Regions from separate parts of the Kitasatospora setae KM-6054 genome, predicted to be linked through region 1. Evidence: riboswitches for the same ligand, from Rfam matches in the RefSeq annotation. Region 1 holds a riboswitch; each other region holds the start of a gene.
What was found. Region 1 has a riboswitch for cyclic di-AMP ahead of KSE_RS10700 (C40 family peptidase). Riboswitches for the same ligand answer to the same signal wherever they lie in the genome.

Region 1 (4,114 bases):
GTGCCGGTCTCGGCCTGCAGGGTCCTGAGCCGCTCCTGCGCCGCGTTGTACGTCTCCGAGGCCCGCTCGGCCTCCTCGTAGAGCTGGTCGACCTGCTGCTTGACCTCGGCCCGGTTCGGCGGGTCGGCGGGGCTCAGCGGGGCGGCGGCGGCCCCGCCGACGGTCAGTCCGAGCGCGCTGGTCGCGGCGGCGGTGAGCGCCAGGGCCCGGGCGATGCGCTGGACACCGGGCAGTGGGGTGCGGCGGGGCACGGACACGCGCGACGGCTCCGTTCTGCGGCCGGCCTCCGCCGCCGTCCGCGGTCGGACGGCCGTCCTCGCGGGGGCCCGGGGGCAGAGGTTAGCGAGTCGGATCGATCCAGTCCAAACCCCGACAGCCCCGAATATTTGACCCCCAATCGGACATCCGCACGGGAACGGCCCGGCACCCCTTGGGGGCACCGGGCCGCACGTCCCGCCGGGGCCCCGAACGGGCCCCGGGCCGGGTCAGATCCGGACGATCCGGTTGATCGGCATCGCGGTCGCCGACTCGTAGCGGACCTGCGCGCCGGTGTGCGGGGCGTGGATCATCTGCCCGTTGCCGACGTACATCCCGACGTGGTGCTGGTCGCCGTAGTAGATGATCAGGTCGCCCGGGCGGGCGTTGGCGATGTCGGTGCCCAGGCTGGTGCCGGCCCCCGCCTGCGCCTGGGAGGTGCGCGGGATCGACACGCCGGCCTGCTTGTAGGCCCACTGCATCAGGCCGGAGCAGTCGAAGCTGCTCGGCCCGGCGGCGCCGTACGCGTACCAGCTGCCCAGCTTGGAGACGGCCGCGCCGACCGCGTTGCCGGAGAAGTTCGAGGGCGCGGGCGCGTCCAGCGCGGGCCGGTCGGTGCTCCGCGAGGCGCGGTCCTGCGAGGCGGCGGAGGCCGCGGAGGCCGCGGCGTCGGCCTTCGCCTTGGCGTCCGCGGCGGCCTTGGCCTCGGCGGCGGCGATCTGCTCGCGCTCCTGCTGGGTCAGCGTGTTGAGCAGCTCCTGGGCCTTGGCGAGCTTCGCCTGGACGTCCGCCTTGTCGGCCTGCAGGGCCTTGGTGGTGGTGTCCAGCTCGGCGAGCTTGCTCTCGGCCTCCTTGCGCTGCGCGTCGAGCTTGGACTGCTCGTCCTTGAAGCTCTTGAGCAGGTCGGCCTGGGTGGAGCCGACCACGTTCAGCGCGCCGGCCTGGCCGAGGAAGGCGTCCGGGGTGCTGGAGAGCATCAGCTGCATGGTCTGCGGCATGCTGCCGGTCCGGTACTGCTCGGCGGCGATCCCGGCCAGGCTCTCCTGGACGGTGGTCACCTGCCCCTGCTGCCGGGCGAGCTGGTCCTGCAGCTGGCCGACCTGCTTCTGCAGGTCCTGCTGCTTCTCGACCGAGGCGTTCAGCGCCTCGGTCTTGATCTCGGCCTCTTCGTTGAGCTGGTCGACCTGCTGCTTGACCTGGTCCTTGGTCGGCGCGGGATCGGCGTGCGCCCCGCCCTGGGCGGAGAGCGCCACGGCGGCGGCGGCGGTCGCAGTGAGAATCGAGACCCGGGCACGGCTCGCGGGCTTGGGACGACGATGGGACGCCACGAAGGCGGACTCCTTCTTCCTCGACCGCCTACCGGGTGAGCTGACGGGTTCGGGCTGGAAGAGATTGCCCTACGACGCCTCACCGGCCGCGCGCGGCGGCCGACCTGGCGCCGATTCACCCCGGGGGAACGTGGTTCCCCGGCTCCGTTCGACAGCACCCCCGCAGGGGTATCCCCGTCAGCAGACCCGGTGTTGACGGTCTGCCCGCTGCGTCACGGACTCGGCGGCGACCCCCGCCGCCGCCCCCCTTGGGCGATCGACTCTGCGGTGGTCGAGACATGACCCTAGTAACCGATCCGTGATCCGCTCAAATCTTTGTCGGAAAAAAATCTGATTCTGAATCAAACACCCGGCAAAATGTGACCGATAGTGAGCACTTCATGACGCAGGGCGTAGCAATTCTCATGATGTGGTCCAGAAGCGACAGACCCGGACGTGTCGCAGATCACAAGGGGATCTCGGCCCGCCCGGGCGTGTCACTATGCGTCAGTTGTCGCCCGGTGGGGCGTTTGTCCGATTCGTCGGCCCGTCAGACCGGAAGCCGTCGGACCGGCGCGGGTCAGACCCGGCGGATGGTCGAGATCGGCAGGGTGTCGACCTTCATCACCTTCACCACGTCGCCGGTGCGCGGCGCGTGGACCACCATGCCGTCGCCGATGTACATGCCGACGTGGTGCCGGTCGCCGTAGTAGACGACCAGGTCGCCCGGCTGCGCGTTGTGCCAGTCGGTGCCGACGTTCACGCCGTAGCTGCCCTGCGACTGCGAGGTGCGCGGCAGCGAGACGCCGGCCTTCGCGTACGCCCACACCATCAGGCCGGAGCAGTCGAAGGTGTTCGGGCCGGTGGCGCCCCACACGTACGCGGAGCCCTGCTTGCCGAGCGCCGCCGCCACCGCGGTCGCGGCGTAGCCGCTGGCCTGCGGCAGGGAGGCCGGGTCGACCCGGTTGGAGCTGCGCGAGGCGGTGCCGCCGGTGTCCCGCAGGATCGCGGCGCGGTCCGCGGCGCTCAGCTTGGCGAGCAGCTTCTGCGCCTCGGCGAGCTTGCCGTTGACCTCGCTCTTGGCGTCGTTGAGCGCCTGGGTCTGGGTGTCCAGCTCGTGCAGGACCTGGGCGGCCTCCTGCTTCTGCTGGTCCAGGCGGCGCTGCTGCTCCTTGAGCGACTTCAGCGTCTCGGCCTGGGTGCTGGCGGCCTGGTCGAACGAGGCCGCCTGGGCGAGGTACTTGTCCGGGTTGGACGAGAGCATCAGCTGCATCGACGGGTCGACGCCGCCCTGCCGGTACTGGTCCCCGGCGACCGCCGCGAGGCCGGAGGAGAGCTCGGTCAGCTGCTCCTGGCCGCGGGCCACCTGGTCCTGGAGGTCGTCGGCCTGCTTGCGCAGCTGGTCGGACCGCTCCTTGGCGCCGTTGAACTTCTCGGCGGCCTGCTCCTGCTCCTCCAGCAGCTTGTCGACCTGCGCCTTGACCTCGTCCTTGTTCGGCTGGGCCGGGGCGGCGTGCGCGCCGGCCTGGGCCGTCAGGGCGACCGCGGTCGCGGCGGCGGCGGTGAACACGGAGATCCGCGCACGGCTCGGCTGCTTGGGACGCCGGTGGGAGGCCAAGGGGGAGCTCCTTCTTCCTGCTGGACTCACCCCAACGAGTGATGGTCCGGAATATAGGTTTGACGCCAGACCCTAGTGAAGTCCCTGCCTCCGCGTCCACTCCCGGGGGGCTTCCGGTCCCACCGCCCCGCCCCCTTTCACAAGGCCGTCACACTCCGGCCGCCTCCGGGCCCCCTGACCGCCCCTCAGCTGCGGGAGAGCCGGTTCAGCAGCAGCACCGAGGCCACCGGCCGCGCCCCGGCCTTGCGCACCCCGTCCGCGACCTCCTTGTCCGCGGAGACCACCACCACCGGACGGCCCTGCGGCTCGGCCCGCACCAGTCGGCGGATCAGCTCGTCCGCGGTCTCCCCGGTGCGGCTGAACCGCACCCGGACCCCGCGCGGCGGCGCCATGATCACCGGCACGTCCAGGTCCTGGCCGTCGAAGACGCAGGTCACCTCGGCCTGGGTGCGCTGGGCCAGCATCGCCAGGCCGCCCAGCAGCCGCATCCGCTGCTGCTCCAGCGGCAGTTGGGGATAGCCGGTCTTGGTCACGTTGTAGCCGTCCACCACCAGGTGGACCTGCGGGATCGCCAGCAGCTGGTCCAGCAGCGCCGGGTCGTCCTCGGCCAGACCGCGCCGGGCCACGTCGTGCGGCGAGGCCGAGCCGGGCTCGACCGCCTCCACCAGGTCGGCCGGGCGCAGCGCGGTGACCGGCAGCGCCAGCTCGCGCTGCAGGCCCTGGGCGGACTGCAGCACGGTGTCCAGCAGCAGGCGCAGCCGCATGTCCTCGACGCTGCGGCCCTCCCGGACGGTGCGCCGCCCGCTCTCCACCGCGGCCTCCAGCTCGGCGACCCGGTGCCGCAGCCGCCGGGCCTCGCCCTCGGCGGCGCTGCGCTCGGCCCCGGCCGCGGCCCGGGCGGCCTCCAGCTCGGCGGCCAGCCGGCGGCTCTCGG
Region 2 (4,114 bases), 510 kb from region 1:
ATCCGGGTCCAGGGCCGGTTCCCGCAGCTGCCCGACGGCTGGCACACCGACACCGCGCTCCGCCCGGCCGGCGGCCAGTCCTTCTCCGGCGACTTCATGGTCGCCGCCCGCACCGGCCCCGGCGGCCGGGTGCTGGAGACCGTGCTCGCCGACGTCTCCGGCAAGGGCATGGACGCGGGCAGCCGCGCCCTGCTGCTCTCCGGCGCCTTCGGCGGACTGCTCGGCTCGCTGCCCGCCCACGACTTCCTGCCCGCCGCCAACGGCTACCTGCTGCGCCAGGACTGGGCCGAGGGCTTCGCCACCGCCGTCCACCTGGTCATCGACCTGGACACTGGCGAGTACGAACTCCTCTCGGCCGGCCACCTGCCCGGCATGCACCGGCTGGCCGGGGCCGGCCGCTGGGAGGTCAAGGAGGCCGAGGGCCCGCTGCTCGGTGTCTACGACGGCGCCAAGTTCGAGGGCGTGCGCGGCGTCCTGGGCCCCGGCGACCTGCTGATGCTGTGCACCGACGGCATGGTCGAGATCCCCGGCCGCGACCTCGGCGAGGGCATGGACCGGCTGATGGGCGAGGCCGACCGGCTGGTCGCCACCACCCCGGTGAGCGGCCGCTCCGGCGCCGCGGTCCGGCTGATCGACAGCGTCGCCAAGCACGTCAACGACGACCGCGCCGTGCTGCTGGTCTGGCGCCGCTGAACCCCGGCCGCGCGCCGTCCGGACGCTCCCCGTACGCTCTCCGTACCCGCCCCGTACCCGCTCCGTCCGGCCGTGCGCCAACTGTGGTGGACCGGTGTGGAATCGCCCGGCACGGGGTGCCCACGGAGTGTCAAACCCGAACGTTGATCTTCGGCCAATTCCGTTGCCCCACCCGCCCCGTGGGCCACGGCCCGGCTGCCTGCCGGTTTGCCCCCGCGGGCCCCGCGGACGGCCTCCCGCCGACGCTCCGTCAGGACCCGTCCGCTATCGTCGCGGACGGCGAAAATCAGTCCCAGTACGCGGGTTGGGGCCCCCGGTGACGGGGCAAGTCCTTTACGCACTCCGCACGAGCGACCACACTGAGTCCGGATGGAGTGGTGGGGACACGGGGGGCAGGGGCCGGTTTCCGCCTGGAACCATCGCCGGTTCCGACCCGAATCCCCGCCACGAATCGAGGAAGTGAGTCCCCGTGGCCTTCTCCGTCTCCGCCCTTGTCCTGTTCGGCATCATCGTCTTCATCTTCATCCGCAACAAGCAGCTGAAGGGCGGGCACGCGGTCATCGCCGCGCTGTTCGGCTTCATGCTCAGCCAGTCGACGATGGCCGGGCCGATCCAGCAGTTCCTCCAGTCGGTCTCCAAGGCGATCGCGGGCATCGCCGGCTGACCCCCCCGAGACCCCTCCCGGACGGCCGCGGGACCTCCTGCCCCGTCCCGAAGTCCCGTCCGCGGGTGACCAGGGTCACCCGCCCCGTCACGCCTGGTCGGCGCCCGAACGCGCACGGTGACCGAAGTCGCCCGCTGTACGCCGTTCGTGGGCGCACCGTCATGATCCCGTACGCGCAGCGCGGCCTGCCGACGGCGGAGCGTGACCTGGCGGACCGTCAGCCCCCTCCCGGGTCCGGGAACGGGGCTTTTCGGCGCTTGCCAGCTCCGCGAGCCGTGGGTTTTGCTTCCTCCGCAGCCCGGACATCGGCCGGGTGGGCCACCGAGCGGAACGCCTAGTCCTGCCGTCGCTCGGTGCCGACCAGAACACCACGCCACGGCAGGAGCGGGGGAACCACAGGTAGTACGCCGGGCCCGGAACGCACGGGAACGGCTCGGGGTGAAGCCGCGGAGACGCGGCCGGGCAACTCTCGCCCGAACCCGACAGCTCACCTCGCAGGCGTCGGAGAGGAACAGCTTCATGTCCGCTCAGGGCAAGCACCGCAAGCCGCGCCTGGCCACCGTCGTCCGCATCGCCATCGCCACCGGCGTGGCCGGCGCCGCGATCGGCCTCCCGGCCACTGCCGCCTCCGCGCACGGCACCGCCGACCACCAGGACGGCGGCCGCTCGTGGGCCAACGTCTCCGTCGACGCGACCCCGGTCGCCGACACCGCCGCGGACAGCGCCTCCAGCGCCGCCCCGGCCGCCGACCAGACCTACCGGGTCGTCTCCGGCGACACCCTCTCCAAGATCGCCACCGCGAAGAACGTGGACGGCGGCTGGGAGAAGCTCTACCAGGACAACCGCTCGGTCATCGGCGGCAACCCGGACCTGATCCGCCCGGGCCAGCAGCTGACCCTCGGCGGCCAGGCCGCCGCCGCGTCCGCGCCCGCGTCCACCTCCTCGGACACCGCCGCCGCGGCCGCGCCGAAGACCTCGACCGGCACCGCCGCGAAGACCCAGGCCCAGACGAAGACCCAGACCCAGGTCCAGACCCAGACGAAGACCCAGACGAAGACCCAGACCCAGACCCAGAAGTCGACCTCGTCGTCGTCCTCCGCGGCCTCGTCCTCGTCGTCCGCCGCGACCGCCTCCTCCGGCTACGTCGCCCCGGCGCCGGGCAGCGTCACCACCGGCTACAAGGTGGCGGGCTCCAACTGGTCCAGCGGCTACCACACCGGCATCGACTTCCCGGTCTCCACCGGCACCAGCCTGAAGGCGATCGCCGGCGGCACCGTGGTCTCGGCCGGCAACGGCGGCGCCTACGGCAACCAGGTCGTCATCAAGCTGGCCGACGGCAAGTACGCCCAGTACGCGCACCTGTCCTCGATCTCGGTCTCGGCCGGCCAGGCCGTGACCGCGGGCCAGCAGATCGGCCTCTCCGGTGCCACCGGCAACGTGACCGGCCCGCACCTGCACTTCGAGATCCGCACCACCCCGGACTACGGCTCCGACATCGACCCGGTCGCCTACCTGGCCGCCCACGGCGTCAACGTCTGATCCCCGGCACCACTCCCCGGAGGCCCCGCGCGAGAACCACCGCGCGGGGCCTCCGGGCTTCGCCGGGGCGCCCGGCCCCGGAACGGCTCCGGCCCGGCTGCGGAACGGCGAACGGCCCCGACCACCTGGGTGGTCGGGGCCGTCGGCCTCGTGGAGCGGGTGACGAGAATCGAACTCGCGTGACCAGTTTGGAAGACTGGGGCTCTACCATTGAGCTACACCCGCAGGGGAACGCCCGGCACCGCCCCGGAGGCGGTGAGGACTGGCCTAGCGTACCTGGTCGGGTCGGTGGATTGCACACTCCTTCCGCCTCGTCGGCTCGTCGATATCGCCCCGGTCGGGGGCGGGTCGGCGTGTACTCTTCTGCTCGGCACCACGGGGTGTGGCGCAGGTTGGTAGCGCGTCCGCTTTGGGAGCGGAAGGCCGTCGGTTCGAATCCGGTCACCCCGACCGTGTGCGGCAGGGTCTCGTCGGTGGGCGGGGCCCTGTTGTCGTTGCGGCGTCGCCGTCGCCGTCGTCGCGGCCCGCGCCCGTCCCCGCTCTTCCCGTTCCCGCCTCCCGGCCCGGTCCGTCCGGCCGGACCCCGGTGCCGGGCACAGCCGCTTTCGTGGTACCGGTAGGATGGATCGCTGGCGGTAGTACGGACAGCATTGCAGCCCCAACCGCCTATCGCCCTGACCGCAAGCCCCCTAGGAGACCCAACCGTGAAGAGCGCCGTCGAGACTCTGAACCCGACCCGGGTTCGACTTATCGTCGAGGTGCCCTTCGAGGAGCTCAAGCCCAGCCTCGACGCGGCGTACAAGAAGATCAACCAGCAGGTCACCGTTCCGGGCTTCCGCAAGGGCAAGATCCCGAACAAGGTGATCGACCAGCGCTTCGGCCGGGGCGCGGTGCTGGAGGAGGCCGTCAACGACGCGCTTCCGCGCTTCTACACGCAGGCCGTCGACGAGGGCCAGATCGACGTGCTGGGCCAGCCCGACATCACCGAGATCGAGGGTGTCGAGAACCTGGCCGACGGCGGGGACCTCAAGTTCACCGCCGAGGTCGACGTGCGCCCCGAGGTCACGCTGCCCGAGTTCGCCGAGATCGCGGTCGTGGTCGACCCGATCGAGGTCAGCGACGAGGACGTCGAGAAGTCGCTGGAGCAGCTGCGCGAGCGCTTCGCCTCGGTGAAGGACGTCGAGCGCGCCGCCACCGAGAACGACATCGTCGTGATCG
Region 3 (4,114 bases), 2.0 Mb from region 1:
ACCCACGTCCGACCGCGCACGTGCTGCCAGCCGACCCGCAGCTCGGCCAGGAACCCCTGCCGCCCGCCCGCCGCCGCCCCGGCGACACCGCCGACCGCACCGCCGACGCCCCCTCCTCCCGCGCCCACTGCACCGACCGCGCCCAGGCGGGCCAGTACGGCGGCGCTGGCCGCGAAGCTCACCGCGTCGAGCGCCAGCGCGCCGCCCGGGCCGGCCAGTGCGATCAGTACGCTGGCCAGCGCCGGACCGACCACCAGGCTCGCCGACTGCACGAAGCCGCGCAGGGCGTTCGCCTCGCGCAGTCGGTCGGCGGGGACGAGCAGGAGCAGCAGGCCGGTGGAGGCCGGCAGGAAGAACGCGTCCGCGACACCGAACACCGCCGCCAGCAGAGCGAGCAGCCCGACCCGGGCGGTGCCGGTGAGCAGCAGCACCGCGATGGCCGCCTGGACAGCGCACCGCACCAGGTCGGAGGCCAGCATGATCCGCTGCCTGGGCAGGCGGTCCGCCCAGACGCCGCCGACGAGTGTGAACACCAGCAGCGGGAGCAGGCCCGCCGTCGCGACCAGCCCGACGTCGGCGGCCGAGTCGCTGATCGACAGCACCGCGAAGGGCAGCGCCACGAACGACACCCGGTCGCCCAGGACCGACAACGACTGGCCGACGAACAGCCTGGCGAACCGGCGCTCGGTGCGGAGCACTTCGGGAACCAGCACGCGCACGGGACCTCCTCCACTGACTCGGTGACACGCCCGCGGGAACAGCGAGCAGGGCGATCGTAGGAAGTCCGTCGACACCCTGTCGCGCCATTTATCCGCAACACGGAGATTGCCCGTATTGGCCCCAACTTGCCTCCCCTACAGGCGACTTGCCTCTCCCGAGCCATCCGCCGCCCCACGCCGGGGCCCCTCTCTCCCCCGCAGGCGACCGTTCCAATCCCACCGATCGGCCACACTTCTCCAGCCGATCGACCGACCAACCGACCGGACGACCGGACGACCGGACGGCTCGACCGACGGCGCCGCCCGGCGACTCGGTCAACCACCCGAGACATCGTCAACAGGTCGCCCACACACCAGGCGGCAACCAGCGTGACGAAGGCGTGATCCGGGCGCGACGAGCTTGTGATTGCCACGTTCGAGTGAATAGGCTCCTCCCTGCCCGCACCGCCGGGCCCCGCAGCGCGACAACGCCGAGCCCTGTCCACCGCGTCGCCGGGTCGACCACCACAACCCTTGGGCAGGGGCGGGGGAACCACGTTTGTTGCCGTCCCCCACGGCTAGGGGTGAAGCCGTCAGCGCCGGGCGACCGGAGTGCGGCGGCCGGGCCTCCCTCCCGGTCCGAACCCGACAGCTCACCTCGCAGGCGTGCGGAGAGGATCTCGCATGCTCTTCACGGGTTCGGGACGTCATCGCCGGCAGAGCCAGGCGGAGAAGACCGCCGAGCGCGCGATCGCGGCGGCCGGTGTGGCCGGCCTCGGCATCGCCCTGCCGCTGCTCACCGTGAGCGGCGCGCACGCCGCGCCCAGCGCGGTCTGGGACCGGGTCGCCGAGTGCGAAAGCGGAGGGAACTGGGGCTCCAACGCGGGCAACGGCCTCTACGGCGGCCTGCAGATCAACGCCCAGCGCTGGACCGACTACGGCGGCACCCAGTACGCCCCGCTGCCGGACGGCGCCACCCGCAGCCAGCAGATCGCCGTCGCCGAGCGCATCCTGGCCACCGAGGGCCCGTCGCCCTGGTCCGCCTGCGCGGACGGCGCCGGCCTGAACACCGCCAGCGCGCCGGGCGTCGTCGACGACAACGACTCGGCGAGCGAGACCGGTTCGCTGCGCGGCGCCCGCGGCATCGCGGCGGTCAACGCGGCCCCGGACGGCAGCACCGCACCGGCGGACGGCAGCACCGCACCGGTGTTCTCCGGGCTGCCCGGCTACGACCCGGTCGCGCACGTGTACTGGTACGAGAAGAACGGCGCCTGGTTCTGGACCAGCCACCAGAGCCTGTACGAGCGCTACCTGCAGTTGACGCACCCGCAGCCGCAGCCGAGCACGCCCACCCCGCCCGCCCCGACCGACTCGGCGACCCCCGCTCCCGGCACCCCGACCACGCCCGCCCCGGACGCCTCGGCCACGCCGACCGTCCCGCCGGCCTCCCCCGGCACCCCGCTGGTGCCCACCGGCCCGACCACCACGCCCACCCCGGGCGCCCCCGCCGAGGGCAACAACGGAAACGGCAACAACGGGAACGGCGGAAACGGCAGCGGCCTGTTCCCCACCGCCCCGGTGAGCCCGACCCCGGACGCCCCGACCTCGCCCACCCCGTCCACCCCGTCCGCCTCGTCCGCAACGACGGCCACGCCGAGCGCCCCCGCAACCCCGGCCCCCTCCACCGCCGCACCCACGGACGCGGCTGCGGCCGCCACCCCGGCAGGCCCGGCCGCCGGGTCCGCGCAGCCGTACACCGTCGGCCCGGGCGACACCCTGGCCTCGATCGCCCGCACCCACGCGGTGGACGGCGGCTGGTCCGAGCTCTACGCGTCGAACCAGCAGGTGGTCGGCGGGAACCCGGACCTGATCCACCCGGGCCAGGTGCTGGACCTGAAGTGACACCGGCCCGGGCCGGCCGCCGTCACTTCGGGGCGGCGGCCAGCCCGGTGCAGCCGCGCAGGCCGTCGCGGCGCTGCTGGGCGGTCCGCGCGGCGTTCCCGTTCTGCGGGACGGGCACGCCGCGGCCGTCGATGTGGGCGGGGGTGAAGACCTCGCCGGTGACCCGGCCGTCGGCGGTGACGGTGAGCGTGGTGACGCCGGTCTCGTCGGAGGCGGCGTAGTTCGAGGTGCCGTACCAGAGGAAGTTGCCGAAGCCGTACGCGACGTAGGTCTTCCCGAGCATGCCCGAGCCGAGCATGGTGTGGGCGTGGGTGCCGACCACGGCGGTCGCTCCGGCGTCGGCGAGCTTCTTGGCGAGCGAGGTCTGCGCCCGGGTCGGGCAGGCCACCCCCTCGTCGCCCCAGTGCAGGTAGACCAGGACCACGGGCGCCTGGGCCTTCGCCGCGGTGACGGCGCGCAGCAGCGCGGGCTCGTCGAGGGCGGAGGCGATGCCGGGCTTGTGCGCGCCGGCCCGCCACTTCTGGTTGGTGATCTCGTTGACCTGGCTGGCTCCCAGCACGGCGACCTTCACGCCGCGCACCGTGGTGACGTACGGGGCGTACGCCTCGGCGGCGTCCTTGCCGATGCCGACCACGGGTATCGGGGAGGCGGCCTTCGCGGCGAGGGTGTCGGCGAGGCCGTCGGGGCCGAAGTCGACGGCGTGGTTGTTGGCCTGGGAGACCACGTCGACGCCGGCGTCCTTGAGCGCGTCGAGCGCCTTGGGGGTGGTGCGGAAGGTGTAGGTCTTGGCCTCGGCCTTGCCGCGGCTGGTGATCGCGGTCTCCAGGTTGAGCACCGAGAGGTCGGCGGCGGACAGCGTCGCGGCGATCGGGCCGAGCGCGGTTTCGGTCTTGGACGCGCCGAGCCGGGAGGCGGTGCGTCCCTCGAAGTGGACGTCCCCGGCGAAGGCCACCGTGATGCTGCCGTCCGCCCCGCCGCCCTTCGTCGCCCCCGCCGCCGGGGCCGTTCCGCCGGCCGTTCCGCTCGCGGTCCCGTCCGGCGTGCCCTCGGCCTGGCCCGGTGCGGTCGGCGCGCCCGACCCGCTGGGATCGCCCGACGTACCGGACGCGGCGGACGTGCCGGATGCCGCCCCGCCGCCGGCCGCGGTCCGGTCCTGGGCGGGCGTCGGCCCGCCGCAGCCGGCGACGGCGGTGAGCAGCAGGACTGCGGTGGCGGCGGCTGTGGTGCCGACCGTGGCGCGACGCATGAACGGACCCCCCGGATGGTTCGGTGACGACGCACTTTATCCGCGCCGTTCGAACACCGGAAGTCCACCCGGACACCACATGGTCACGATTCCCGCCCGGACGCCCGTGAACGCCCGTGAACGCCCGTACGGCAACCGGGCGGCCGCCTGGCGGCTCAGCGCACCACGCCGGCGGCGCGCAGCAGCCAGCGGTTGGTCCGGCCGACCAGTCCGGCCCGGTCGAGGACCGAGACGACCTTCTGCGCCATCTCGACCTTGGTGGTCCGCC
Region 4 (4,114 bases), 510 kb from region 1:
GTGTTGTGGGCGATGCAGCCGCGGAAGGTGATGCCGTGGCTGGCGTGCGGCACGAACGCGTGGCTGCCGGTGTCGCGGACCACCACGCCCTCGACGACGGTGCCGCGCGAGGTGTCCAGCAGCATGTGGAAGTGCAGCCCGTACCGGCCGAGCACCGGCTCGGTGACCGGTTTGCCGTTCCAGCTGTCCTTCCCGTCGGTGCGCGGCCCGAGCCAGCGCAGCGCGGCGTGCCGGACGTCGGCGGGCCGGCTGGAGGTGAGGTGGACGTGCGCCCGGCCCTGCTCGGTGCCCTCGATCCGGACGTTGCGGCTGAGGTTGAGCACCTCCGCGCCGAAGGTCGCCCCGCCGCCGGTCGCCACCCTCGGGTGGGCGTTCTTCAGCGGGCCGGTGAGCGTGACGGTGGCGCCGTCCACCTGCTTGACGGTGACCAGGTCGTACGAGGTCGAGAAGTCGTCCCGGTCGGGCGGCGCGGTGGGGGTGACGGCCAGCTCGTCGCCGGGCTGCCAGCCGGTGGGGGCGGTGGCCAGCCTGATCGTGCTGTCGCCGGGCTTCAGCGCGTCGGCGGCGCGGGTCCAGGCGGTGCGGGGGGCGCCGTCCAGCCGCAGGTAGCCCTGGCCGGTGACCCACAGGCCGGTGTCGGTGTCGACCAGGCCCATCCCGCCGCCCGCGTAGCGCCGCTCGTCGACGTTCGGGAAGCGCAGCGTGTGGGTGTGCGCGCCGTCGGGGGCGAGCGCCAGCGTGCCGCGCACCTCGACGTTGCCGGCGCTGGCCAGGGTCAGCGACCGGTCGGCGGCGAACACCAGCGAGCCGGTCTTCTCCACCAGCAGCGAGCCGACCTGCGCGTCGGCGTCCAGCACCACCTTGTCGGCGATCCGCACCGCGCTGCCGGGCCCGGGCACCTTGCCGCCCCAGCCCTTGGCGTCCGACCAGTTCCGGCCGCTCCGGTCGACCGGCGGCGGCTGCGGCGCGGACGGGTCGGGGCTCGCCGAGGCGGGCGGCGGGCCGCCGGTGCCGTGCTGGTGCCCGCCCGCGGGCGTGCTGCCGCCGGGCGGGGCCGGCCGGGCCGAGGTCTCGTCCGCGCCCGCCAGCGACTGCCGCAGCACCACTCCCCCGCCGAGCGCCGCCACCGTCCCGACCGCCAGCCAGGTCAGCATCCTGCGCCGCCCCACCAGCGGCCGCCGGTGCCGGTGCCGGACGGCCGGGGTCTGCTCGCTGTTCCGCTGCTCTTCCACCTCGGCCGCCCTCCCGGGGCCCGCAACCCTGAGTCGTCGGGGGCAGCTTAGGCACGGCCGCCACCCGGACACGTCATGTTCCGGACGGGGTAAGCATCCTGGCGTAGCACCTCCGGACGCCCGTTCGGGAACGTTCGATTCCGCCCGGGCGTATCACCTGATTGACCGTCAACTCACCTTCCCCGCAGAGGAACGGACCGGCCATGGCGAAGACGCCCACCCCCGAGGAGCGCCACCGGTTCGCCTCGACGCGTGCGCAGCAGGGCGGCTTCACCGCGATCCGCTCGCTGGCCCGGTTCGGCGTGGACCCGGTCCTGGCCGCCGACTACGGCCGCCCGCCCGGCTTCGGCACGGCGGTGGAGGCGATCGCCGAGATCGCCGAGACGCACCACCTGCTCACCCTCGCCTCGGCGCACCGGCGCGACTGGCCGCCCACCCTGCCGGAGCGCTTCGCCTGGCGGCACGCGGGCCCGCTGGGCCGGTGCTGGCTCTCCTCCTGCGCCACCGACTACGGCTGGCCGCCCACCGCGGAGCTCCCGCCGCCCGGGCGGGGCGGGGCGGCCGAGTCGGCGGCCGTGCGGGAGCTGGAGGTGCTCCGGCGGGCGGGCGCCGCCGCGCTCGACTCCGGTCGGCGCGCCCTGTTCCCCGTCCCGCTCCGGCCGCTGCGCACCCTGCACGCCGTCGCCGCGGCCGGCATGGCGGAGGTGTACCGGCTGGCCCGCCGGGGCCTGCCGCTGCCCGCCGAGGGGAGCGGCTTCGCCCACCTGGACGCGGAGCCGCCGGGCCCGTGGGCGCGGATCGAGGCCATCACGGACACCTGCCACCGGCTGCACGCGCCCGCCGACCTCCCGCCCGGCCTGCGCGGGCCGCTGGCGGCGCTCAGCCTGCGGTACGCCGCCCGGGAGGCCCGGTCCGCGGCCGGGGGCGAGTGGCTGAGCGCGGCGCGGTCGCGGAAGGACGCTTCCCGACCGGAATTCTGACGGCCCGTCCGGAAAAAGGAATTCGGCCGGACCGCGAGAACCCGCCGCCCCGCCCCGGGGTCGACTCCGCTCCGGCCCCCCTGGAAATAACGCCATCAAATGGACAATTCACCGGCGTGCCGTCCGACCAGAGGGGCATCAACGACTCATATGGCAACCAAAGCCCTTTAACACCCAAAACGGTCACAAGATCCACCTTTTCCTGACGCTCCCGCAGCCCCCGCCAGCGGCAACGGAGTTCCGCCCGGAATTCTTGATCACCTTTTCCGGGGCCCGGAAAACCTTTCCCGGATATTTGCCATTCGCCCTTGAGTCCGCTTAATCTCCTGCCCACGTTCGTGGACACACGGACCCAGCCCACCCGGAACGCCGAGTCCTGCCGCCGGGTGGGTCGGCTCATGCACAACGCACCACGGCAGGGGCGGGGGAACCAGGTAAGTCGCCCCGGGCGGTCGCAGGACCGCACGGGGCTTGGGGTGAAGCCGGGCGCACCGCGAGGTGTGCTCGGCCGGGCGACTCCGGCCCGAATCCGACAGCTCACCTCGCAGGCGTGGGAGAGGAACGCTCCTTCATGCTGCCCATCAGCTCCAAGAACGCCCGCCGCCTGATCGCCACCACCGGCGTCGTCGGCATCGGCCTCACGATTCCCTGCCTGACCGCCGGTTCCGCCTCCGCGGCCACCGTCGCCACCTGGGACAAGGTCGCCCAGTGCGAGTCCAGCGGCAACTGGTCGATCAACACCGGCAACGGCTTCTACGGCGGCCTGCAGTTCACCGCCTCCACCTGGGCCGAGTTCGGCGGCACCGCGTACGCCTCGCGCGCCGACCTCGCCACCAAGGAGCAGCAGATCGCCACCGCCGAGAAGGTGCTGGCCGTCCAGGGCCCCGGCGCCTGGCCCGTCTGCTCCGTCCAGGCCGGCCTGACCAAGGGCGGCGCGGCCCCCCAGGTCGACACCTCCGGCTCGTCCGGCAACTCGTCGTCCTCGTCCTCGTCGTCGTCCTCGAACTCGACCGGCTCCACCCAGTCGCCGTCGCCGTCGCAGTCGCAGTCCGGCGGCACGGACAAGTCCCAGCACTCCTGGTCGCAGTCCCGCCACCAGAACCAGTCCCAGCCCCAGGCCCAGGCGCAGCCCCAGGCCGAGCAGAGCACCCCGGCCGCGACCGACCAGTCGGCCGGCACCTACACCGTGGTGGCGGGCGACTGGCTGTCCGCGATCGCGCAGAGCCAGCACGTGGACGGCGGCTGGCAGAAGCTGTACGACCTGAACCGCTCGGTCCTCACCGAGGGCCCGGACATGATCTACCCGGGTCAGCAGCTCGCCCTGGGCGGCACCGCGACCGCGACCGCGCAGCCGCAGCAGTCCGCCCCGGCCACCAAGTCGTCGAACGGCTCCTCCTACCAGGGCTCGTCCTGGAAGAGCGGCCGCACCGGCGGCAAGGCCGGCGCCTCCACGGCGACCACCGCGGCCAAGAGCGCCACCGGCACCGCCACCACCGCCACCACCGAGGCCAAGACCGCCACCGCCACCACCGCCGTCAAGGCGACCGGTTCCAAGGCCGCGGCGATCGACTTCGCGCTGTCCAAGCTCGGCCAGGCGTACGTCTACGGCGGCACCGGCAACGGCGGCTGGGACTGCTCGGGCCTGACCCAGGCCGCGTTCCGCCAGGCGGGCATCAGCCTGCCGCGGGTCGCCGCCGACCAGGCCGACTACGCGACCCGGGTGTCGCTGGACAGCCTGCAGCCGGGCGACCTGCTGTTCTGGTCGAGCAACGGCGCCAACTCGGGCGTCTACCACGTCGCGCTGTACGTGGGCGACGGCAAGTACGTCGAGGCCGCGAACCCGCGCTCCGGCGTCCGCACCGAGACCGTCGCGAACTGGGCCCCGGACTTCGCGGGCCGCGT

Region 2: linked by a shared signal. The riboswitch ahead of KSE_RS12920 (M23 family metallopeptidase) and the one ahead of KSE_RS10700 (C40 family peptidase) in region 1 are both predicted to bind cyclic di-AMP.
Region 3: linked by a shared signal. The riboswitch ahead of KSE_RS45570 (LysM peptidoglycan-binding domain-containing protein) and the one ahead of KSE_RS10700 (C40 family peptidase) in region 1 are both predicted to bind cyclic di-AMP.
Region 4: linked by a shared signal. The riboswitch ahead of KSE_RS45705 (transglycosylase family protein) and the one ahead of KSE_RS10700 (C40 family peptidase) in region 1 are both predicted to bind cyclic di-AMP.

The regions. Positions count from the first base shown of each region.
Region 1 is NC_016109.1:2,418,109-2,422,222, forward strand. Features, by position in the region: gene KSE_RS10695 (C40 family peptidase) at 1-257, opposite strand, end outside; gene KSE_RS10700 (C40 family peptidase) at 486-1,583, opposite strand; cyclic di-AMP (ydaO/yuaA leader) riboswitch at 1,594-1,750, opposite strand; gene KSE_RS10705 (C40 family peptidase) at 2,143-3,180, opposite strand; gene KSE_RS10710 (NYN domain-containing protein) at 3,366-4,114, opposite strand, start outside.
Region 2 is NC_016109.1:2,931,646-2,935,759, reverse strand. Features, by position in the region: gene KSE_RS12930 (PP2C family protein-serine/threonine phosphatase) at 1-693, shown strand, start outside; gene KSE_RS12925 (hypothetical protein) at 1,163-1,357, shown strand; cyclic di-AMP (ydaO/yuaA leader) riboswitch at 1,719-1,871, shown strand; gene KSE_RS12920 (M23 family metallopeptidase) at 1,877-2,896, shown strand; tRNA gene KSE_RS12915 (tRNA-Gly) at 3,048-3,121, opposite strand; tRNA gene KSE_RS12910 (tRNA-Pro) at 3,273-3,346, shown strand; gene tig (trigger factor) at 3,601-4,114, shown strand, end outside.
Region 3 is NC_016109.1:462,566-466,679, forward strand. Features, by position in the region: gene KSE_RS01925 (MFS transporter) at 1-713, opposite strand, end outside; cyclic di-AMP (ydaO/yuaA leader) riboswitch at 1,212-1,379, shown strand; gene KSE_RS45570 (LysM peptidoglycan-binding domain-containing protein) at 1,383-2,600, shown strand; gene KSE_RS01935 (CapA family protein) at 2,623-3,846, opposite strand; gene KSE_RS01940 (AurF N-oxygenase family protein) at 4,002-4,114, opposite strand, start outside.
Region 4 is NC_016109.1:1,906,946-1,911,059, forward strand. Features, by position in the region: gene KSE_RS08410 (G8 domain-containing protein) at 1-1,232, opposite strand, end outside; gene KSE_RS08415 (hypothetical protein) at 1,436-2,212, shown strand; cyclic di-AMP (ydaO/yuaA leader) riboswitch at 2,609-2,778, shown strand; gene KSE_RS45705 (transglycosylase family protein) at 2,784-4,114, shown strand, end outside.